Regions from separate parts of the Pseudomonas sp. MWU13-2517 genome, predicted to be linked through region 3. Evidence: riboswitches for the same ligand, from Rfam matches in the RefSeq annotation. Region 3 holds a riboswitch; each other region holds the start of a gene.

What was found. A riboswitch is a leader RNA that binds a small molecule or an ion and turns the genes downstream of it on or off. The one in region 3 is predicted to bind cobalamin.
Positions count from the first base shown of each region.
Region 1: linked by a shared signal. The riboswitch ahead of cobO (cob(I)yrinic acid a,c-diamide adenosyltransferase) and the one ahead of M5B97_RS17055 (ABC transporter substrate-binding protein) in region 3 are both predicted to bind cobalamin.
Region 2: linked by a shared signal. The riboswitch ahead of M5B97_RS22595 (CbtB-domain containing protein) and the one ahead of M5B97_RS17055 (ABC transporter substrate-binding protein) in region 3 are both predicted to bind cobalamin.

Region 1 is NZ_JALMFA010000005.1:78,962-86,862, reverse strand. It holds gene hda (DnaA regulatory inactivator Hda) at 1-464, shown strand, start outside; gene M5B97_RS08980 (NlpC/P60 family protein) at 678-1,307, shown strand; gene M5B97_RS08975 (C40 family peptidase) at 1,453-1,989, shown strand; cobalamin riboswitch at 2,087-2,335, shown strand; gene cobO (cob(I)yrinic acid a,c-diamide adenosyltransferase) at 2,413-3,024, shown strand; gene M5B97_RS08965 (cobyrinate a,c-diamide synthase) at 3,021-4,340, shown strand; gene bluB (5,6-dimethylbenzimidazole synthase) at 4,337-4,987, shown strand; gene cbiB (adenosylcobinamide-phosphate synthase CbiB) at 4,984-5,892, shown strand; gene cobD (threonine-phosphate decarboxylase CobD) at 5,885-6,874, shown strand; gene M5B97_RS08945 (cobyric acid synthase) at 6,871-7,901, shown strand, end outside.
Region 2 is NZ_JALMFA010000016.1:130,600-138,500, forward strand. It holds gene cobN (cobaltochelatase subunit CobN) at 1-785, opposite strand, end outside; gene cobW (cobalamin biosynthesis protein CobW) at 789-1,850, opposite strand; cobalamin riboswitch at 1,943-2,143, opposite strand; cobalamin riboswitch at 2,981-3,190, shown strand; gene M5B97_RS22595 (CbtB-domain containing protein) at 3,287-3,475, shown strand; gene M5B97_RS22600 (CbtA family protein) at 3,487-4,191, shown strand; gene M5B97_RS22605 (cobalamin biosynthesis protein) at 4,188-4,580, shown strand; gene cobM (precorrin-4 C(11)-methyltransferase) at 4,651-5,397, shown strand; gene nfuA (Fe-S biogenesis protein NfuA) at 5,541-6,125, opposite strand; gene M5B97_RS22620 (SET domain-containing protein) at 6,294-7,901, shown strand, end outside.
Region 3 is NZ_JALMFA010000011.1:39,482-47,382, forward strand. It holds gene M5B97_RS17030 (LysR family transcriptional regulator) at 1-503, opposite strand, end outside; gene M5B97_RS17035 (aldehyde dehydrogenase family protein) at 607-1,989, shown strand; gene M5B97_RS17040 (protealysin inhibitor emfourin) at 2,071-2,376, opposite strand; gene M5B97_RS17045 (M4 family metallopeptidase) at 2,391-3,452, opposite strand; gene M5B97_RS17050 (DNA/RNA non-specific endonuclease) at 3,583-4,527, shown strand; cobalamin riboswitch at 4,564-4,759, shown strand; gene M5B97_RS17055 (ABC transporter substrate-binding protein) at 4,875-5,885, shown strand; gene M5B97_RS17060 (iron ABC transporter permease) at 5,882-6,886, shown strand; gene M5B97_RS17065 (ABC transporter ATP-binding protein) at 6,883-7,647, shown strand; gene M5B97_RS17070 (alpha/beta hydrolase fold domain-containing protein) at 7,688-7,901, opposite strand, start outside.

The DNA.
Region 1 (7,901 bases), on a different contig from region 3:
TGGCTGAGTTGATGGACCGCGGTATCGGGATCTTCGACCATCTTGAGCAGTACGAACTGGTGTGCCTGGATGATCTGCAAGCGATCGCCGGCAAGGCGGAGTGGGAAGAAGCGCTGTTTCACCTGTTCAACCGCTTGCGCGACAGTGGTCGGCGCTTGTTGATTGCCGCCTCTACGTCGCCGCGTGAACTGCCGGTGAAGCTGGCCGACCTTAAATCACGCCTGACCCTGGCGCTGATCTTCCAGATGCGCCCGTTGTCCGACGAAGACAAGCTGCGTGCCCTGCAACTGCGTGCATCCCGTCGCGGCCTGCACCTCACCGACGAAGTCGGGCACTTTATCCTTACCCGTGGCACCCGCAGCATGAGCGCGTTGTTCGATTTGCTCGAACAGCTCGATCAGGCCTCTTTGCAAGCCCAGCGCAAGCTGACCATCCCTTTCCTCAAGGAAACCCTCGGCTGGTAGCCAGCCCAGTCATTTCAGGGCTTTCGGCATATTTCAGGCGCCAGAAAACCTGCGTTTGGGCTGGTTTTGCCACGCAAAAGGCGGGTACAGGGTGTTAAGGGCTTAGATGTCGGGGTCAAAACGATAAGTCACATAGACCGCGATTGAATTTGCAAATCGATGTGATAGAAGGCATAGTCTCGACTTCTTTACATATCAGCCACGGTCGTGCCCATGCTAAATCGCTTCGCACCCCTCGTGCCTCTCGCACTTGTTACCCTGTTGTTTGGTTGCGCCTCCCACCCTCAACAAGTGGCTGAGCAGCACAAGACCCAACAGCAGTCCCAGGCAAAATTCGTCGCTTCCCAGTCTTCGACTGTCTATGAAGAAGAAGTGGCAACCGAGAAAGAACTTGCCAACTTCGACGGCAACAAGCCTTATCAGCTTCCAGTTCTGGCCGACAGCATTCTTGAACGCGGCATGTCCCTGATCGGTACCCGTTACCGTTTCGGCGGTACCTCTGAAGCCGGTTTCGACTGCAGCGGCTTTATCGGCTACCTGTTTCGTGAAGAGGCTGGCATGAATCTGCCACGCTCGACGCGCGAAATGATCAACGTGAATGCACCGTTGGTCGCACGCAACAACCTCAAGCCGGGTGATCTGCTTTTCTTCAGTACGGCGGGTCGTGGTCGTGTCAGTCACGCCGGTATCTACTTGGGCGATAACCAGTTTATTCACTCCAGCAGCCGCCGCAGTGGCGGTGTCCGCGTCGACAGCCTGGGTGATAGCTACTGGAGCAAAACCTTCATCGAAGCCAAGCGCGCCCTCGCCATGGCCCCGACTACGGTTACCGCTAGCAAGTAAAGTTAAAGTGATACTTGAAGTTTGACGTGTAAGCGCTAGAATCCCTGGATATTGTTGGAATCCGTTCGCGCGAGCTTTGCTTGCGCGTTCTGGTTTTCAGCGTTCGGCAGCGAAAAGCCGCATCCAGACCAGGATTGTTCTGCCCATGTCGACCTCAGCCCGCCTCATTCTGCTTGTTTGTGCCGCGCTCCTCAGTGCCTGCGCAAGCCGCCCGCCACCCGCTCCAGTGGCCGTCAAGCCCAAGCCGGTGTTCAATTACTCCACGCAGAGTTTCTCGCCTGCTGCCGAAGATGTGCTCTTCCGTGCGCTGGGCCTGGTTGGCACGCCTTATCGTTGGGGTGGCAACACGCCGGATTCCGGGTTTGATTGCAGTGGCCTGATCGGTTTTGTCTACCGTGATGCGGCGGGCATCTCGTTGCCACGCACGACCCGTGAATTGATCGTTATGCGTGCCCAGAACGTCAGTGAGGAAAACCTGCAAACCGGTGACCTGCTGTTTTTCGCCACGGGTGGTGGTTCGCAGGTCAGCCATGCTGGGATCTACGTAGGTGAGGGCCGCTTTGTGCACGCACCGCAGACTGGCGGCACGGTAAAACTGGATACGTTGTCCAAAGCGTATTGGCAGAATGCTTATTTGACTGCCAAGCGCGTGCTGCCAGCAAACCTGGCTCGTAATCCATAAAACACAACCCAAAGCTGCAACAAGCGGGTGCAATGCCCGCTTGCAGCTTTGGGTTGTCTGGCCAGCTTTAATTGACGCTCCACCCCCAACCCACTAACCTTCGCGGCTTGTTCCAGGTGCTCTGTGACCCGTGGGTCGACAGAGTGAAACAGGGAAGCCGGTGAGTGAGCGCACTTGTACACAGTGTTGCCGCGATTCCGGCGCTGCCCCCGCAACGGTAAATGAGTCAAGACGCTGCCTTTTGCCACTGTATCGCCGTGCGATATGGGAAGGCGCAACGTCGGCCTGTTCTTTTGTAGAGCGCCACTCATGAGCCCGGAGACCGGCCTGAAGCATCCAACAGCATCACGGTGGGCGATGCTTGGCTGTCTGTTTTTTTCTTTTCTGCCCGCCGTTTTTGTTCAGCCCCAACGGAGAGCTGCCATGACTGATTCCCCTGATCGCGACGAGCGCCACTTGGCGCGCATGCTGCGCAAAAAAGCCGTGATCGATGAGCGCATTGCCAATTCCCCCAACGAATGCGGATTGCTGCTGGTACTGACCGGCAACGGCAAAGGCAAGAGCAGTTCGGCGTTCGGCATGCTCGCTCGCGCCATGGGCCATGGCATGCAATGCGGCGTGGTGCAGTTCATCAAGGGACGTAACAGCACCGGCGAAGAATTGTTCTTCCGCCGCTTCCCCGAGCAAGTGCGTTTCCATGTGATGGGCGAAGGCTTTACCTGGGAAACCCAGGACCGTCAGCGCGACATCGCCGCTGCCGAGGCTGCCTGGGCGGTTTCCCGAGCATTGTTGCAAGACCCGACTATTGGCCTGGTGGTGCTGGATGAGTTGAACATCGCCCTCAAGCACGGCTACCTCGACCTGGATCAGGTATTGAGCGACCTGCAAGCCCGCCCGCCGATGCAGCATGTGGTGGTCACGGGGCGTGGCGCCAAGCCCGAACTGATCGAAATGGGTGACACCGTGACCGAAATGGGCATGCTCAAGCACGCGTTCCAGGCCGGTATCAAGGCACAGAAGGGCGTCGAGCTTTGAATCAGCCCCGTCATTGCCCGGCCGTATTGATCGCTGCACCGGCGTCCGGCCAGGGCAAAACCACCGTCACCGCCGCGCTCGCCCGTTTGCATCGTAACCTGGGGCGCAAGGTGCGCGTGTTCAAATGCGGGCCGGACTTTCTCGATCCGATGATCCACGAGCGTGCCAGCGGTGCGCCGGTGTATCAATTGGACATGTGGATGGTCGGCGAGCAGGAAAGCCGTCGCTTGCTGTGGGAAGCAGCGGGGGAGGCCGATCTGATCCTGATCGAAGGCGTGATGGGCCTGTTCGACGGCACCCCATCCAGCGCCGACCTGGCCCGACACTTCGGCGTGCCAGTCCTTGGGGTGATCGACGGCACCGCGATGGCCCAGACCTTCGGCGCGCTGGCCCTGGGCCTGGCGCGCTATCAGCCGGACTTGCCGTTCGCCGGCGTGCTGGCCAACCGCGTTGGCACGCTGCGCCATGCGCAACTGCTCGAAGGGAGTCTCACTGAAGGCCTGCGCTGGTACGGCGCACTGTCCCGGGAAACCGGGATCGAACTGCCAAGCCGTCACTTGGGTCTGGTCCAGGCCAGTGAATTGAATGACCTCGACGTACGCCTGGATGCCGCCGCCCAAGCCCTGGGCAGCAGTTGCGAGGTGGCTTTGCCGCCGCCGGTGACCTTTGCCGCCCCTGAGGTGGTCAAGGCCGAGCCGTTGCTTGCTGGCGTGCGTATTGCCGTGGCCCGCGACGAAGCGTTCGCTTTCACCTACGGTGCCAGCCTTGACGTGTTGCGGGCGATGGGCGCCGAACTACGCTTCTTTTCGCCGATTCACGATCGTCAATTGCCTGAGGCCGACAGCCTCTACCTGCCTGGCGGTTATCCGGAACTGCACCACCAGGCGCTGTCGGAAAATACGCCGATGCTTGACGCCATCCGCGCCCATCACGCCGCCGGCAAACCCTTGCTCGCCGAATGCGGCGGCATGCTCTACCTGCTTGACTCGCTCACTGACGTCGAGGGTGCGCGAGCGGAGCTGGTCGGTCTGCTGCAGGGTGACGCGGTGATGCAAAAGAAACTGGCGGCCCTGGCCCTGCAAAGTGTCGAGTTGCCGGAAGGGGTATTGCGCGGTCACACCTATCACCATTCCCTGACCAGCACTGAGTGGCAACCGATCGCCCGCGGCTTGAGCCCCAACGGCGGACGCGGTGCCGAAGCCGTTTATCGGCAAGGGCGGATGACCGCTTCCTACGTACACTTCTACTTTCCGTCCAACCCCCAAGCCGTTGCCGCGCTGTTTGCGCCCGATGTCGAGGTCGCAACAACACCATGAGTGACAACGCTTTCCCCCAGGCCGATCGTGACGCGGTGTACCGCGCTATCGCCGAGCGCCGCGACATGCGTCACTTCAGCGGCGGCACGGTTGCCCCTGAGCTGTTGCACCGTTTACTCCAGGCCGCGCACCAGGCGCCCAGTGTCGGCTTGATGCAACCCTGGCGGTTTATCCGTATCAGCGACCGCTCACTGCGTGGGCAGATTCAACAGCTGGTGGAGGAGGAGCGCGTGCGCACCGCCGAAGCCTTGGGTGAGCGCTCCGACGACTTCATGAAGCTCAAGGTCGAAGGTGTCCACGACTGTGCCGAAGTCTTGGTGGCGGCGTTGATGGACGACCGCGAGCGCCATATTTTTGGGCGTCGCACCTTGCCGGAAATGGACATGGCGTCGTTGTCCTGCGCGATCCAGAATCTGTGGCTGGCAGCCCGCGCCGAAGGGCTGGGCATGGGTTGGGTCTCGCTGTTCGAGCCCCAGGCCCTCGCCGACCTGCTGGGTCTGCCGTCCGGGGCGAAACCCTTGGCGGTGCTGTGCCTGGGACCGGTGGCCGAGTTCTATCCGGCGCCGATGTTGCAGCTCGAAGGCTGGACCGAACCACGGCCGCTGAGTGACATGTTGTATGAGAATGTGTGGGGAGTGAGTCAATGAGTGTGGCCTTGCTGTGTGTCGCCGCAGTGGCGCTGGATGCGTTACTGGGTGAGCCCAGGCGTTGGCATCCGCTGGTGGCGTTCGGCAATTTCGCCGGGCGTATCGAGCAGCGTTTCAATACCGGTGGTCGCGGCTGGCGCAGCCATGGCGTGACTGCGTGGTGTATCGCAGTGGTGCCGCTGACCGTGTTGGCCACAGCGTTGTCCTGGGCGCCTTACGTGGGTTGGGTCCTGGAAATTCTGGCGCTGTACTGCGCGCTCGGCATGCGCAGCCTTGGCGAGCACGTAATTCCGGTAGCCCAGGCGTTGCGCAGTGATGACCTGGAGCTCGCGCGTCAACGTGTGAGTTACCTAGTGAGTCGTCAGACCAGTGAACTGGACCACACCGAAGTCGCCCGCGCCGCCACTGAATCGGTGCTGGAGAACGGCAGCGATGCGGTGTTCGCCGCGCTGTTCTGGTTCGTGGTGGCCGGCGTGCCGGGCGTGGTGCTCTACCGTTTGAGCAATACCCTGGATGCCATGTGGGGCTATCGCAATGAACGCTTCGAGCGCTTCGGCTGGGCGGCGGCCAAGATCGACGATGTACTCAACTATATTCCTGCACGCCTGGTGGCGTTGACTTACGCCGTGCTCGGCAAAACCCGCCTGGCGCTCAAATGCTGGCGCACCCAGGGCCCAACCTGGGACAGCCCCAACGCAGGGCCCGTGATGGCGGCCGGTGCGGGCGCACTGGGTGTTGAGCTGGGCGGCGCAGCGATCTATCACGGTGAACTGCACCAGCGGCCGCCGTTGGGTGAAGGCCCGGCGGCCGACGCCGATTCCATCGAGCGTGGCTGGCAACTGGTGCAGCGCGGCGTATGGTTGTGGCTGCTGATTCTCTGCGCGGGGGCGCAATTCTATGCTTGAGCACGGTGGCCGGCTGCGTAAGGCAGTGATTCAGTACGGGATTGCCGAAGCCGATTGGCTCGACCTGTCCAGTGGCCTGGCGCCCTGGCCATGGCCGATCCCGGAGATCCCGATGCGCGCCTGGGCGCGTTTGCCGGAAACCGATGATGGCCTGGAAGCGGCGGCCAGTGAGTACTACGGCACCCCTCATGTACTGCCGGTGCCGGGTTCCCAGGCGGCGATCCAATTGCTGCCGCGGCTGCGTCGCACGGGCAAGGTCGGCGTGCTGTCGCCGTGCTACGCCGAACACGCCGAAGCCTGGCGTCGCGCCGGTTATGTGGTGCGTGAAGTGCAGGAGCAGGAAGTCGATTTTTTCCTGGATGGGCTCGACGTACTGGTGGTGGTCAATCCGAACAATCCCACCGGCCTGAGCCTGCCTGCGCAGCGCCTGCTGGATTGGCACTCACGCCTGGCTCAACGTGGCGGTTGGCTGGTGGTGGACGAAGCCTTCATGGACGTCACCCCGCACCTGAGCCTGGCGGGCCAGTCCCATCAGGTCGGCCTGATTGTGTTGCGCTCGTTCGGCAAGTTCTTTGGCCTGGCCGGTGTGCGCCTGGGCTTTGTGCTGGCCGAGCGCAAGTTGCTCAGGTTGTTGGCCGAACAGCTCGGCCCCTGGACGGTCAGCGGGCCGACACGGGTGCTGGGCCAAGTGTGCCTGCGTGATAGTGCCGGGCACGCGCGCCAGCGCCAGCGTTGCCTCGATGCCGGCCAACGTTTGTATGAGCTGCTTGACCGTCATGGTTTTCAACCCCACGGCGGTTGCGCGCTGTTCCAGTGGTTGATCACGCCGCACGCCGAACGCATGCATGCGTTCATGGCTCAACGCGGCATCCTGCTGCGCCTGTTTGTCCACGACAGCAGCCTGCGTTTCGGCTTGCCCGACACTCAAGCGGACTGGCTGCGGCTCGATGAGGCGCTCGCGGCCTACAAGGAAGCTTCATGAGTACGCTGATGGTGCAAGGCACCACCTCCGACGCCGGTAAAAGTACCCTGGTGACTGCGCTGTGTCGGTGGCTGGTACGCCAGGGTGTGGCGGTCGCGCCATTCAAGCCCCAGAACATGGCGCTCAACAGCGCGGTCACCGCCGAAGGCGGCGAGATCGGTCGCGCCCAGGCCGTACAGGCCCAGGCCGCCCGCCTGGCGCCGCACACGGACATGAACCCGGTGCTGCTCAAACCCAATAGCGACACCGGGTCCCAGGTGATCATCCATGGCCGCGCCGTGACCAGCATGAACGCAGTGGCCTATCACGACTACAAAGCCATCGCGATGCAGGCGGTGCTGGCCTCTCATGCGCGGTTGACCGCCGCCTACCCCGTGGTGATGGTGGAAGGCGCCGGCTCCCCGGCGGAGATTAACCTGCGTGCGAATGACATCGCCAACATGGGCTTTGCCGAAGCGGTGGATTGCCCGGTGCTGTTGATCGCCGACATCAACCGTGGCGGTGTATTCGCTCATCTGGTCGGCACCCTGGAGCTGCTGTCGCCTTCGGAGCAGGCACGGGTCAAGGGTTTCGTGATCAACCGTTTTCGCGGCGATATCGCATTGTTGCAGCCAGGGCTGGATTGGCTGGAAGCACGCACCGGCAAGCCGGTAGTGGGCGTGCTGCCCTACGTGATGGACCTGCACCTGGAAGCCGAGGATGGTATTGATTCGCGCCAGATCGACAAGGCGGCCCAGGTACTCAAGGTGGTGGTGCCGGTATTGCCGCGCATCAGCAACCATACGGATTTCGACCCACTGCGCCTGCATCCTCAGGTGGACTTGCAGTTTGTCGGTCCGGGCCAGCCAATCCCGGCTGCCGACCTGATTATCCTGCCGGGCTCCAAAAGTGTGCGCGGCGACCTGGCGTATCTGCGCGCCAATGGCTGGGACACTGCCGTGGCCCGGCATTTGCGCTACGGCGGCAAGGTGCTGGGTATTTGCGGCGGCCTGCAGATGCTCGGCGAGCAGGTACATGACCCACTCGG
Region 2 (7,901 bases), on a different contig from region 3:
ATGACCGCGGCATTGACCTCATCCAGCCAGTCCTCGACCACCGCCAGGCAGCCGGGCTCTTTCAGACTGGCCACCGCCATCGGCAACGGATTAAGCCCCGCCGCCTGCAAGCGCTGGCAGAACACGTCGATAAAGCCGGTATTGGCCGCTTGCAGATGGGAACGGTAGAACAGCACCGCCGCCACCGGGAACTCAGGGTTCCACTCGCGCTGCCAGTCGTTGAGACGGGCATTGGCTTTATGGGGATGATAAATCGCCGTGCGCGGCAGGGTTTGCGGTTCGGCCCAGGCGTAATCGCGGCCCAGGTAAGCACTGGCCAGGCAGCGATAGAAATCCAGGGCATTGCCCAGTCCGCCCTGGCGCAGGAAGTGCCAGAGGCGGTCGCGGTCGCCCGCTTCGACGGTGCTCAGGCTACTGAGCTCCGGGTCGGGGCGATCATCCCCCGGCACCAGGATCAACTGCACGCCGCGCTCTGCCAACTCCACCAGCCGCTCGATGCCATAGCGCCAATAAGCGATACCACCGTGCAGCGAAATCAGGATGACCTTGGCGTGGCGCAGCACCTCATCGACGTACAGGTCGACCGAAGCGTGATTCTGCACCTGCATCGGATTGGCCAGGCGCAGGCTGGGGTAATCCTCGGGCAACTGCTGCGCCGCTTCGGCCAGCAGCGCCAGGCTGGAGTCGCCGCTGCAGAGGATCACCAGTTCAGCGGGGGTTTGCCCAAGGTCGGCGATATTGTCGTCCGAGACGAAACCACCGGGCTGGGTCCTGAGCAGGTGCATGGGTCAGACGCTGAGCGCGGCGCGCAGTTGCGCTTCAAGGCCTGCCGCATCCAGTTCCTGACCGATCAGCACCAGACGCGTGGTGCGTGCCTCATCCAGGCCCCAGGCACGGTCGAAGTGTTTGTCAAAGCGCGTGCCCACGCCCTGGATCAACAGGCGCATCGGTTTGTTCGCAATCGCGGCGAAACCCTTGACGCGCAGGATGCCGTGTTGCACCACCAACTGCGTCAGGGCATCAAGCAGCAGGGCTTCGTCGGTTTGCGGCAGGTCGATGGAGATGGAGTCAAAGGCATCGTGATCGTGATCATCTTCGCCGTCGTGGTGGTGATCGTGATGGCTGTGACGAGCGTCGATATGTTCTTCGGAGCCGGCGCCCAGGCCAATCAGCACGTCCAGGGGCAGACGACCGCTGCTGGCTTCGATGATTTTCACCGCCGGCGGCAGTTCCTCGGCCACTTCCAGGCGCACACGGGCCAGGTCTTCGGGGTTGATCAGGTCGGTCTTGTTGAGGATCACCAGGTCCGCACTGGCCAATTGATCGGCGAACAGCTCGTGCAGCGGCGATTCGTGGTCCAGGTTCGGGTCGAGTTTGCGCTGCGCGTCCACTTGGTCCGGGAAGGCGGCGAAGGTGCCTGCGGCCACGGCTGGGCTGTCGACCACGGTGATCACGGCGTCAACGGTGCAGGCGCTGCGGATTTCCGGCCACTGGAAGGCTTGCACCAAAGGTTTTGGCAGGGCCAGGCCGGAGGTTTCGATCAGGATATGGTCAAGGTCGCCGCGACGGGCCACCAACTCGCGCATCACCGGGAAGAACTCTTCCTGCACGGTGCAGCACAGGCAGCCGTTGGCCAGTTCGTACACGCGGCCGCTGGCCTCTTCCTCGGTGCAACCGATGGAGCACTGCTTGAGGATTTCGCCGTCGATACCCAGTTCACCGAACTCGTTGACGATCACGGCGATACGGCGGCCCTGGGCGTTGTCGAGCATGTGGCGCAGCAAGGTGGTTTTGCCCGAGCCGAGAAAGCCGGTAACGATGGTGACGGGGAGTTTGGCCAGTGTTTTCATCGGATGCCCTTTGGGGCGGGCAGACGGGACGACAGGCCCTGCGGCGGTGCGCAGCAGCGGATTTCGTCACCGGATCACCCCGCCCGGTTGAATTGGAAAATCGGTTACGAGGCAGGTCTCCTGGCTTGGGGCTTGCGGGTCTTGCGACCGGCGCTGGCTGCGCCTTCCCGCGTTTTCGGCAGTGGCGTGGCAGTCAGTCGAACCCTTTACAGTTGCGGGGGCAGCCGCGGCTTGAACCGCGTTCCCTTCTTAGCTTCGGCCTAGGCCGAAGAACCTCGAGGGTGCAAGGCTACGCAGTGCTTGGGGGATGGTCAATGATGGGTTGGGTTAGTGTACATATCCGTTTCTTTGGTAACGGCTGCTATTGGTTCCGCTTTTACAGCGGCTCACTTTTGAAGAGCGCAAAAGTAAGCAAAACGCTCTTGCCCCAACACTCGGTGCCTCGCCTAGGCTCGGCATGCCCTCACTCCGGCTTGAATCCGTGGGCCGCCGCCACGCGCCATCCATGGCGCGAGGCGGCTAACCCGGCGTCCTGCCGGGTTACCCACGGATTCAAGCCTGCGTTCGGCCAGCGTGTTTAACGGGGCGCCTAAGATCAAACGCAAACGCGGCGGCCTGACAGCCGACCGAGTTTTTATGTCGACCTCGATCAGGCTGTAGGAACTGGCTTGCCTGCGATGACATCGGCTGGGTGTGCCTGATGTACCGAGGCTTCTGCATCGCCGGCAAGCCAGCTTCTACGCGTATCTGCTTTTGATCCAACCACTCAGGCCGGCTGTCAGGCCGCCGTGCTTTGGTTTTTGATCTTGATTTTGATCTAGGCGCCCCGTTAAACACGCTGGCCGGAATTCGATATTGATTTGGGGGGTAAACCGGCAGGGATGCCGGTTTAGCCGCCCCGCGCCATGGATGGCGCGTGGCGGCGGCCCCCCAAATCAATATCGGATTACGGGCACACCGAGCGTGAGCGAGGTGCCGAGTGTTGGGGCAAGAGCGTTTTGCTTACTTTTGCGCTTTTCAAAAGTGAGCCGCCGTAAGGGCGGAACCAATACCCGCCATCACCCAAACAACGGATATGCCCACCCCCCAATTGACTCCCCCAATTGACTCCCCCAACCCCCTCATGCTCTCCTACACACCTTGTTTCGGGTGCCCTGCAAAGGGTGAAACGGGAAACCGGTGCGTCATAGCGATATGACCAGTCCGGTGCTGCCCCCGCAACGGTAAGCGAGCGAAGTGTCACAGCCACTGTGCGAATGCATGGGAAGGCGACGCTTTCAGGACTCTCTCGAGAGCGCCCCTCGCAAGCCCGGAGACCGGCCCGAAAAAATCAGATAACAAACCCGCGGTGGGCGGGCGCTGTTCGGAACCCTGCGTGCCTGGCTCGCGGGGTTTGCATGCGCTCGTTTCACCCTGACACCCCAAAGGGACGCGCCATGTCGATCATCAGCAGTACTTCGTCCGCCGCCAGCGGCACTTCTACCTTGAGCCAACGCCTGACCGCCGCCATCGGTGCGTCGATTCTTGGCGCGTGCCTGGTTTATTTCGCCGGTTTCTCGCATATCGAAGCGGTGCATAACGCTGCGCACGATACCCGCCACAGCGCCGCTTTCCCGTGCCACTGAGACCTGCCGACATGATCAAGCGTATTGCGCAAACCGCAGGGTTCACCGGGTTGCTGGCCGCCTTGCTGCTGACCTTGCTGCAAAGCTTCTGGGTCGCACCCCTGATTTTGCAGGCAGAGACTTTTGAAAAGGCCCCAGCGACTGCCGAAGTCCCCCATGCACATGCTGACGGCGCCGCCGCCCACACTCACGATGCCGAGGCCTGGGAGCCTGAAGACGGTTGGCAGCGCGTGCTGTCTACCACCGGTGGCAACCTGGTGGTCGCCGTTGGTTTCGCGCTGATGCTGGCCGGTCTCTACACCCTGCGGGCGCCCACCCGCACGGCGCAGGGCCTGCTGTGGGGCCTGGCCGGTTACGCAACGTTCGTATTGGCCCCTACTCTGGGCTTGCCACCGGAGTTGCCGGGCACTGCCGCGGCGGATTTGGCCCAGCGCCAGATCTGGTGGATCGGCACCGCCGCCTCCACGGCGGCCGGTATCGCGCTGCTGGTGTTTGGGCGCAACTGGCTGCTCAAAGTGCTGGGCGTGGCGATCCTGGCCGTACCTCATGTGATCGGCGCGCCGCAACCCGAAGTGCATTCGATGCTGGCCCCGGAGGCCTTGGAAGCGCAGTTCAAAATCGCGTCGCAACTGACTAACGTGCTGTTCTGGCTGGCCCTGGGCCTGATCAGCGCCTGGTTGTTCCGGCGTCATCGCGACAGTCAATACTCGGCATGACCTTGGTGGTCGGCCTGGGTTGCCGGCGGGGCTGTGAGGTCGATGCCCTGCTGGCGCTGTTTGACGCCGCCCTCGCCGAGGGCGGTATCGAGCGCCAACAGGTCACGGCGCTGGCCAGTATCGATCACAAACAGCATGAGCCGGGCTTACTGGCGCTGGCCGAGCGGCTGGGTCTGCCCTTACGGTGCTTCAGTGCACAGCATCTGGCTATGTATGAAGACCGCCTGAGCCACAAATCCGAGCTAGCCTTTGCCCATACCGGCTGTTACGGCATCGCCGAAGGCGCCGCCCTGGCCCTGGCCGAGGAACTTGCCAAGGCCCCTTCCCGACTGTTGATCAGCCGCAGAAAATCCCCCCATGCCACCTTCGCATTGGCGTGCGCCGGCTGAAATCCCGATAATTGCCGTCTTTGATAATGAGCAATTTTCATGCTCGCCCGTTTTTCAACAGGAACTCCCCATGACCGTCTACTTCATCGGCGCAGGCCCCGGCGACCCGGAATTGATCACCGTCAAAGGCCAACGGCTGATCCGCAGTTGCCCGGTGATTATCTACGCGGGCTCGCTGGTGCCGGCCGCGGTGCTGGAAGGTCATCAGGCGCAGACGCTGGTCAACAGTGCCGAGTTGCACCTGGAACAGATCATTGACCTGATCAAGACCGCGCACGCCAAGGGCCAGGATGTGGCGCGGGTGCACTCGGGGGATCCAAGCCTGTATGGGGCGATTGGTGAGCAGATCCGGCACTTGCGGGAGTTGGGCATTCCCTTCCAGATCATTCCCGGGGTGACTGCCGTAGCAGCTTGTGCCGCGTTGCTGGAAACCGAACTGACCCTGCCGGATATCGCCCAGAGTGTGATCCTGACCCGCTACGCCGATAAAACCAGCATGCCGGCCGGTGAAGACTTCGACAGCCTGGCCCGTCACGGCACGACCATGGCGATTCACCTGGGGGTCAATCATCTGGAGAAGATCGTCGCTCAATTGCTGCCGCACTATGGCGCCGACTGCCCGATTGCCGTGGTGCACCGGGCCACGTGGCCGGATCAGGACTGGGCGGTGGGGACTTTGGCGGACATTGCCGAAAAGGTCGCAATCAAGGGCTTCCGACGCACGGCACTGATCGTGGTAGGCCGTGTCTTGGCCAACGACAGTTTCAGCGAGTCATCGCTGTACCGCGCAGGCCATGCCCACCTCTATCGCCCCTAAACACATACCGACAAAACGGTGGGAGCAAGCGCTCTTCAGACTTTAATCTTAATTGTCAGATATAAGTCGCAACTCATTGAATTTTAAAAATAAAAAACGGCGCTCACGGGGCGCCGTTTTTTTGTTCGCAGTGAACACCTTACTCAGTAGTAGGCGTTTTCTTTCTGCGTGTGGTCGGTCACATCGCGTACGCCCTTGAGCTCAGGAATACGTTCAAGCAGCGTGCGCTCGATACCTTCACGCAGGGTCACGTCCGCCTGGCCGCAGCCCTGGCAGCCGCCGCCGAACTTGAGCACGGCGATACCGTCGTCGACTACGTCGATCAGGCTGACCTGACCGCCGTGGCTGGCCAGCCCCGGGTTGATCTCGGTTTGAAGGTAGTAGTTGATGCGTTCGTTGACCGGGCTGTCGGCGTTGACGTTCGGCACCTTGGCGTTAGGCGCCTTGATGGTCAACTGGCCGCCCATGCGGTCGGTGGCGTAGTCAACCACGGCGTCGTCCAGGAAGGCTTCGCTGAAAGCGTCAATGTACGCAGTGAAGCTTTTCAGCCCCAGGGCAGTGTCTTCCGGCTTCTCTTCGCCAGGCTTGCAGTAGGCGATGCAAGTCTCGGCGTATTGGGTGCCAGGCTGGGTGATAAAGACGCGGATGCCAATACCTGGGGTGTTCTGCTTGGACAGCAGGTCAGCCAGGTAATCGTGGGCGGCGTCGGTAATGGTTATGGCAGTCATGGAAACTCCTCACAGGCTTGCCGCCAGTTTACGCCAATCATCGAGGCGGTACAAAGTCCTAGTATTTTTGTCGGAAAAGTCACCGACATACCAGCAGGTATCTATATACGTCCCGGCCCGGCAGCGCCTGCCTACCATCGGGTTTTACCGACTCGGCCGAGATCCGCCATGGACCCACTATCATCCTCGACTTTTTGCAGAAAGCGCCCTACACGACTCGACACCCTGTACCACTTGATCGACGCAGTCACCCCGCTGGCCAGCTCCGCCTCCAGCGCGGCAGCCTCCAGCCTCTATTATCGCCCGCTCCCCGACTCCGAACTCGGCCGACAGTGCCAGGCCGCGTTTACCACCCTGCAAAAGCTGGAGGCCGACGAGGATTTTGTCGAGTACCTGCACAACAGACAACCCTCCCAGACGCCCTACACCGACACGCTGCTGGACGCCCTTGCCGCCCTCGTCAACACCCCCAGGCAGCCAAAACCCGCCATCGTGGAGATTTTCACGCTGTGCAATCAACCCGTGGTGCTGCGCGATATCCCTACCTATTGGACGATGGATGTCGAGGTACTACTGGCCATCCACCGTCGCGTCGGCGACGGGCTCAAGAGTGACGGCTCGGTACGCTTCGATCTTGCGCTCAAATACTACGGCCTGATCCCCCATAGCCCGGCCACTCACGCGCAATGGAACACGCTGCTTGAAACGCTGCGCGAATATTGTGCGCTGCTCACGCTGGGCCACACCGATCACAGCAACGACCTGGAGCCGCTGTTGGGCGACGCCGGCGATGCAATCATCGTTGGCGTGACGCGCTCGCTGGAAGAGGAGCACGGCAAATCACTGTTCAGCCATATCCTGCCCGAGACCTTTGTTGCCACTCAGCAAAAGCTGGCCCGCAGCCAGCCGACAGCACTGCTGAGCGAATACCTGCATCAGCCCCACAGCCTCGAGGTCGGCCGGCGGATCGTCAGCGCACTCGACTGGTTCGGCGCAGACCCCACTCAGGACTGTCCTCGGGCAGTGCTGGTCAAACTGGTCTGGCGCGCCCTATGGCTGAGCATCAAGCCCCAGGACGCCGCCCAGTACGACAACGAACTCAACCGGTTGATCGAACCGTGTGCCCGCTACGCGCCAATCCGTGAGTCCCTGCTGCGCGACTATCAGCGCGCGCTGGGTGTCGACGCCCATGGCGCTGCGCTGGTGCTGTGCGTCGCCAAGGCGCACATCGCCAGCGAACTATGGGTCGACAACATTCCCGATGACCTGCCCTACGGCATCACCAGTGCCTGGGTGCATTTCAAAAGCGGCTTTCTCCTCGCCGAATGCCTGGCACCCGGCTCGGCGCGTAGTTTCACCTTCGATGAATTGCACAACCTCTCAGCCGAGTACTTCCGGGCCTGCGAGGGCGATACCGAGCGACAGGCGCTGGTGAGCCTGGCCAGATTGCCGCCGACCCTGTGCTGGGCGCAGGCCAACGGTTTGCTGCCCGTGCAAAAGCAGCCCTACACCCCGGAGCAAGTGACCCAGGCCGTTGCGGCACTGGAGCGGCACGAGCGCGAGGTCATCGAGGCTATCAAGCAGCTTGTGCTCAGGCCGCCGGGACGCGCGCAGTTCAGCAGCGACCAAGCCCATGACACGGCGTTCTATGCCTATCTGCAAACCCCGAAAGCCACCTATAAAAAACTGATCAAGACGTTGCTCGCGCAAATCCCGCCGGCTGTCGGCGATATCGAGCGCGATGAAGTCAGCCTGTATGCATTGCGGGAGCCGCTG
Region 3 (7,901 bases):
GGCGCAATCACCACCATCTCCTCCTCGAACACCGGCACGCCTTCCAGCGTGGCGTGCAATACCGGCCCGTCGACAAATGCCGCGGTCAGCCGGCCCGACAACACTCCCTCGATCATCGTGCCCGACGGCCCGGTGCTCAGGTCCAGCTCGACCTTGGTGTGTTTCTGGTTGTACGCCGCCAGCAACGCCGGGATACGCACCGCCGCCGTACTTTCCAGCGATCCGAGGGCAAACGTGCCCTGGGGCTCCTCTCCCGCTACGGTCGCCCGGGCCTCCTGGACCAAGTCGAGAATGCGCCGCGCATAGCCGAGGAAATTCCAACCGGCCGGTGACAGGCGCAAACGGCTTTTCTCACGGATAAACAACTCGACGCCCAGGTCCTGCTCCAGTTGCTTGATGCGCGTGGTCAGGTTCGACGGTACGCGGTGAATCAACTGCGCGGCGGCGCTGATGCTGCCCTGCTCGGCAACAGCCTTGAAGATTTCCAGCTGCACAAGATCCAAATCATTCTCCAAACGTGAACGTATTGCTTAATATTATTCAGTTTCCAGAAAACGTACAGCCCCGTACGCTGAACCCATCCCACTCATTCAGCAGGACGGTGCCATGAACGCCACGACCCACGCCCTCTCGATCAACCCGGCCAATGGCGAGACGGTCGGCAGCTATCCCTACGAAACCGAACAGCAACTGGACGCCGCCCTCGACCGCTCCACCAACGCCTTTCGTACCTGGCGCCGCCACTCGGTCAGCCAGCGTGCCGAGTTGCTGCTGGCACTGGCGGCGGCCTTGCGCGAACAAGCCGAAGCCATGGCGCAAATGATCACCCTGGAAATGGGCAAACCCATCGCCCAGGCCCGTGCTGAAATCGAAAAATGCGCCCAGCTCAGCCAATGGTACGCGGCCCACGGCCCCGCCATGCTCGCCCCGGAACCGACCCTCGTGGACAACGGCAGCGCCCAGATCGAATACCGCCCACTGGGCCCGATCTTCGCCGTGATGCCGTGGAACTTCCCGGTGTGGCAGGTACTGCGTGGCGCCGTACCGACCTTGCTGGCCGGCAACACCTATGTGCTCAAACACGCGCCGAACGTCATGGGCATTGCCTACCTGATCCAGCAAGCGTTGCAGAAAGCCGGCTTCGCCGAAGGCATTTTTGAAGTGGTCAACGTGACGAACGCCGGTGTATCCAAGGCCATCGCCGATCCTCGCATCGCCGCCGTGACCCTCACCGGCAGCGTGCGGGCCGGTATCGCCATCGGCTCCCAGGCAGGTGCGGCACTGAAAAAATGCGTGCTGGAACTGGGCGGCTCCGACCCGTTCATCGTACTCAACGACGCCGACCTCGACGCCGCCGTGCAGGCCGCCGTGATTGGCCGCTTCCAGAACAGCGGCCAAGTCTGCGCCGCCGCCAAGCGCCTGATCATCGAAGAAGGCGTAGTAGAAGCTTTTACTACCAAATTCGTCGAAGCCAGTCGCAAACTGGTGATGGGCGATCCGACCTCGCCCCATACCTACGTCGGCCCGATGGCACGCTTTGACCTGCGCGACGAGTTGTACGGCCAGGTGCAGGCCACCCTGGAAGAAGGCGCGACCCTGCTGTTGGGCGGCAACAAAGTCGCCGGTGCAGGCAACTACTATGAGCCGACCGTATTGGCGAACGTCACCGACCAGATGACCTCATTCAAACAGGAACTGTTCGGCCCCGTGGCCTCGATCATCACCGCCCGCGATGCCGACCACGCGGTGGCTCTGGCCAACGACAGTGAATTCGGCCTGACCGCGAGCATCTTCACCACCGATGCGGCAAAGGCACGCGATATCGCCAATCAGCTGGAAACCGGCGGCATCTTCGTCAACGCGTTCAGCGTCTCCGACCCTCGAGTGGCGTTTGGTGGTGTGAAAAAGAGTGGTTTCGGCCGCGAGTTGTCGCACTTCGGCGTACGGGAATTCTGCAACGCGCAGACGGTATGGCTGGATCGCAAGTAAACCCCGCCAGACACCTTACGACACCTTACCTGTGGCGAGGGAGCTCGCTCCCGTGGGGCTGCGCAGCAGACCTCGATAGCCTCAGCCACGCACATGCCGACGCACGCACTGCACCAGCCCATCCAGCGCCTGGGACTTCACCGGCGCCAGCACGCAGACCGTGTGTTCGCGCTGGCCCTCGGTCACAGTCAGGGTGTAATGCACCTGGCCCGGGTTGCCGGGCGCAGGTGCGGTGTTTTGCGGCAACTGAAAGAAGTCTGAAGCCTCGATCAACTGCCGCAATTCCTGCTGGTCCTGCTCAGGCAACGTGTCCAGTTCCACCGTGCACGGTTTGGCCAGGCCTGGGAAAAAACCAGGCCCGCCGTTTTCCTTGATCGAAATTTGCATGGCCGCTCCTCACATCAGACAGAAATACCGACTGCTTTCCAGCCCTCCTTGACCGCCTTCTGCTCATCCTTGTTCGCGCCGTAGAGGCGGCCCGCGACATCATAAGTAATGCGCGCAAAGCGCAGGAACCCCGAATTAGGCCGCAGCCGCGCATCACGTAGCGCGTCGTACCAGATGCGCCCGGCGCGCTCCCAGGCGAACCCGCCCAGTCTGGTCGCCACCTGATAGAACGCATGGTTGGGAATGCCGGAATTGATATGCACCCCACCATTGTCCTCGTAGGTCTGAACAAAATCATCCATGTGTCCGGGTTGAGGGTCCTTACCCAACAATTTGTCGTCAAAGGCGGTGCCGGGCGCTTTCATCGAGCGCAGTGCAGTGCCTTTGATCTTTTTAGTGAACAGCCCTTTGCCGATCAACCAATCGGCATCTTCGGCCTTTTGTTTCAACGCATATTGCTTGATCAGTGAGCCGAACACGTCCGACAACGACTCATTCAATGTCCCGGATTGATTGAAGTACATCAACTTGGCCTCGTCCTCGGTGACGCCATGGGCCAACTCATGGCCAATCACGTCAAGAGCCACCGTGAACCGGTTGAACAACTGGCCATCCCCATCGCCAAACACCATCTGGGTCGAGTTCCAGAACGCATTGTTGTAGTTCTGGCCAAAGTGAACGGTAGCGTCCAACGCCATGCCGGCATCATCGATGGAGTTGCGGTCGAAGACCTGGTCGAAAAAATCGAAGGTGGCACCCAGGCCATCATAGGCTTCGTCCACCGCCGCATCACCACTCACGGGCTGCCCTTCGCCACGGATCAGCTTTCCTGGCAGGCTGTCGGTGCCCTCGGCGCTGTAGATCGAACGCTGTTTCTCGGCCCCCATGGCCAAGGCCAGGCGTGCCGGCCCTTTGGCGGGCACCGCGACCATGCGCAGCGAGCGGAACGTGCTGTCTTTGGCGCGGGTACGCAGCGCGACATCCCGCTGCGCCTTGTCACCGTTGCGGGCGATCTGGTCGAGCATATAGGGGGGAATCAAGCAAAAAATAGGGTTACGCACAGAGTGATCACACATTGACTGGCTCCTTGTTGGCGTGTGGTGAACGTCCGGGTAGCCGTTTCAGGATAGCTCCCAGGGGTTAACGCGTGTCATCAATTGTCATTAACCTATGTTGCAGTCGTGTTTATCCATGGAGGACTTACCGATGCCCGCACGTAAAGCCAAGATCGACCTTTCGTACCGCCCGCGGCTCGCCGACCTGCGCCCGCTGATCGCACCGAACCCCACGCTACTGGAGGCGCGGGCGGCGACGCCCCGCGTGACCTCCGCCAACGATCTGAAGGACCGGCACGGCTACGCTGAAGATTTTCTCGGCAGCTTCATCGTGCCCTGGCCCACGGTGGTGGAAGCCCTCGCCAGTGACGTACAGACGCTGGAAAGTGGCGACCAGCGGCTGGACTACACGCATTTCTCGATAACGATGTCACGCTCAAAGCGGCTCGCGCTTTATGTCGGGGTCAACATCGACGGCGGCCAGCACGTAGACATTGTTCGCAGCAACGATACTTGGGCCTACGACGGCCGCCTGCCCATCGATGCGCAGGTGGGTGAAGCGCTCTACGCCAATAATGGCCTCGATCGCGGCCACCTGGTCCGTCGACAAGACCCCAATTGGGGTGACGTGACGCAAACCGCCAACCTCGACACCTTTCATTTCACCAATTGCTCGCCGCAGATGAGCGGGTTCAATCAGAAGACCTGGCTGGAACTCGAAGACTACATTCTGGACAACACACAACGCTGGAAGGCCAGGGCCACAGTGTTTACCGGCCCGGTGTATGCCGACGACGACCGTATGTACCGGGGTGTTCAGATCCCCAAGGCCTTCTGGAAAGTGGTCGCCTACCTCAGCGACGACGGCAAGCCCTCAGCCAGCGCCTACATGATCGACCAGACCCGCGAACTGGGTCAGCTCGACCTGGTGTTCGGCCAACTTCGGACCTACCAGCGCAGCGTGGCCCAGATAGAGCGCCTGACCGGCATCCGCTTCGCCAACCTGGCCGACTACGACGGTTTCAGCAACGAAGAGCGCGCTACCGGCACGCGGATCGAAGCGCTGATCCAGGGTCCTGAGGACATTCGTCTCTGAGCGGGCACGCCTTGGGCTATTTCGCCTCGCTCTAATCAACTACCATACCGCGCCGGTTCCCAAACGGGACTAATAGGGAATCCGAAGCGCGGTATACCCGCGTCAATCGGAACTGCCCCCGCAACTGTAGGTGCTGAGCCTGCCCCTTGATGCCACTGGACCTCGTCCGGGAAGGCCGGGGCGTGGCGACGACGCATCAGTCAGGAGACCTGCCGGCCCAAGCTCAATCACTAACCGGCGGGGTGTCCGGGAAGGACATTCTTGCCTGGCGCTTCCACGGCGCTCGAGGGTGTATTTCCGAACCGTGCCTCCCCAGTTCCACGTACGGTTCACTCGGAGATCGCCCCATGCTGCCACGCGTTACCGCCCTGCTCACCGGCATTGGCTTCTGTGCCCTGGCCCACGCCGCGCCCACCCACTACCCGCTGACGGTGGAAAACTGCGGCAGCACCCTCACCTTCCAGCAAGCGCCTGCGCGCAGCGTGACCATCGGCCAGGCCGCCACCGAAATGCTGTATGCCTTGGGCGTGGGCGATAAAGTGGTGGGCACCTCGCTGTGGTTCAACAGCGTACTGGCGCAGTACAAGGCACAGAACGATCGCATTGAGCGCCTGGCCAACAACGAGCCGAGCTTCGAAGCCGTGATCGCCAAACGCCCGCAACTGGTGGCCGCCGAACTGGAATGGGTGGTCGGCCCGCAAGGCGTGGTCGGCACCCGCGAGCAATTCCATGAACTGAAGATCCCCACCTACCTGCTGCCCTCCGACTGCGAAGGCAAGGACAACCTGGTGGGCGCCGACGGTACACGGCTGGAGCCGTTCCGCATCGAGACCATTTATAAGAGCATCAGCCAACTCGCCGAAATCTTCGACGTACAGGCGCGTGGCCAACAGCTGAACGATGAGCTCAAGGCGCGCCTGGCCAAATCCGTCGCCACTGCACAAAGCAAGGCCCTCAAACAGGCCAGCGCCTTGGTGTGGTTCTCCAGCGCCGAGATGGCCAGCGATCCCTACGTGGCCGGTCACAAGGGCGTTCCGCAGTTCATGCTGGAAACCCTGGGCCTTTCCAACGTGGTGCAGTCCGATGAAGAGTGGCCCGCGGTCGGCTGGGAAACCATCGCCAAGGCCAACCCGACCTTCCTGGTGATCGCACGCATGGACCGCCGCCGCTACCCGGCCGACGATCATGAAAAGAAGCTCGCCTTCCTGCGCAGCGACCCAGTGACCCGCAACATGGACGCGGTGAAAAACAACCGCATCATCATTATTGATGCCCTGGCCCTGCAGGCCAGCCTGCGCACGTTCGATGGCCTGGAACAACTGGCCGGAGCCATCGACGGCTACGACCTGCCGAAATGATCCGCACCTTGCTCGCCCTCATCCTGCTCCTGCTCGCGATCCTCGCCGGCGTGGCCATCGGTGAAACCGCCATCGAACCGCAGGTGGTGTTGCAGGTGCTCGCCAACAAACTGTGGGCGGCCGGCTACGTACTGGACCCGATCGATGAAGGCGTGGTGTGGAACTACCGCTTGACCCGCGCCCTGGTCGCTGCCGCCTGTGGTGCGGGGCTGGCGACTTGCGGCGTGATTTTACAGTCCTTGCTGCGTAACCCGTTGGCCGATCCGTACCTGCTGGGCATCAGCGCCGGCGCCTCGACCGGTGCAGTTCTGGTGGCCCTGATCGGCGTGGGCGGTGGCTTGATTTCACTGTCGGCGGGTGCATTTGTCGGCGCCATGGCCGCGTTTGCCCTGGTGATCCTGCTGGCGCGCGCCAGCGGTTCGGCCACCGGTACCGGGCAGATCATCCTCGCGGGCATTGCCGGTTCGCAGCTGTTCAATGCCCTCACTGCCTTCCTGATCACCAAGTCGGCCAGCTCCGAACAGGCCCGGGGCATCCTGTTCTGGCTGCTGGGTAACCTCAGTGGCGTACGTTGGCCCTCGGTATGGCTGGCAGTGCCTGTGGCAATCCTGGGCCTGGCGGTTTGCCTGTGGCATCGCCGCGCACTGGATGCGTTTACCTTCGGCACGGATTCGGCGGCGTCCCTCGGCATCCCGGTGCGTCGCGTGCAGTTTGTACTGGTGGGCTGTGCGGCGCTGGTCACGGCAGTGATGGTGTCGATTGTCGGCTCCATCGGCTTTGTCGGGCTGGTGATTCCCCACGCCGTGCGCTTGTTGCTCGGCACCGGGCACTCGCGCTTGTTGCCGGCCAGTGCGTTGGGTGGCGCGCTGTTTCTGATCGCCGCCGACGTGCTGTCACGGACCTTGATCAAAGGCCAGGTGATCCCGGTGGGCGTGGTCACGGCACTGGTCGGCGCACCGGTGTTTGCGCTGATCCTGATCGGTCGGAGAAATGCGCGATGAGTGTGCTGAGCTGCAAAGACCTGGGCTTCAAGGTGCGTGATGTCGAGTTACTGCACGGCATCCATCTTGACGTTCAGTTGGGCGAAACCCTGGGCATCGTCGGGCCGAACGGCTCCGGCAAATCCACCTTGCTCAAACTGCTTGCCGGTTTGCGCACACCGGCCAGCGGCGAAGTACGCTTGGGCGGTCAACGCCTGAATGAACTGTCGCGCCGCGCCATCGCACAACAGCTGGCAGTGGTGGAGCAACAGGCCGATACCGACGACGCGATCCGCGTGTTCGACGCCGTGGCCCTCGGGCGCACGCCGTGGCTGTCGGCACTGAGCCCATGGTCGGGTGAAGACCACGCCATCGTCAACCAGGCGCTGCACGACGTGGACGCCACTCATCTTGGCCAGCGTGCCTGGCGCAGTCTCTCGGGCGGTGAACGCCAACGCGTGCACATCGCTCGCGCCCTGGCACAGCGCCCGCAGATTCTGTTGCTGGATGAACCCACCAACCACCTGGACATCCAGCATCAACTGAGCATTTTGAAAGGTGTGCAAGCGCTGCCGGTGACCACGCTGATTGCCCTCCATGACCTGAACCAGGCGCTGACCTGTGATCGCCTGGCCGTGCTGGACCGCGGGCGCCTGGTAGCGCTGGGCAAGCCGCTGGACGTGCTGACGCCACAACGCTTGCAAGACACCTTCGGCGTGCAGGCGCATTACCTGACAGACCCGTTTGATGGGGCACAGATACTGCGGCTACGCCCACATTGACTGACAAAACATCATCGGCAGCGGTGGCGCTGCCGAATGATCAGGCGTTACCTATCCGGTTCACTATCCATTGCCGAGCGTAACCGAGCACGCCCCGCGCCATGCCCACGGGAAAATGAATAACCCCATGGGCCGCCTCCGGCAACAGATGCGCCTCAGCCCCCGGCCAGCGCTCAGCGATCAACAGCGTGTCATCTTTCAACGGGTCCAGTTCCCCCACGAACATCAACGCCGGCGGCAAGCCGTCGAAGTCG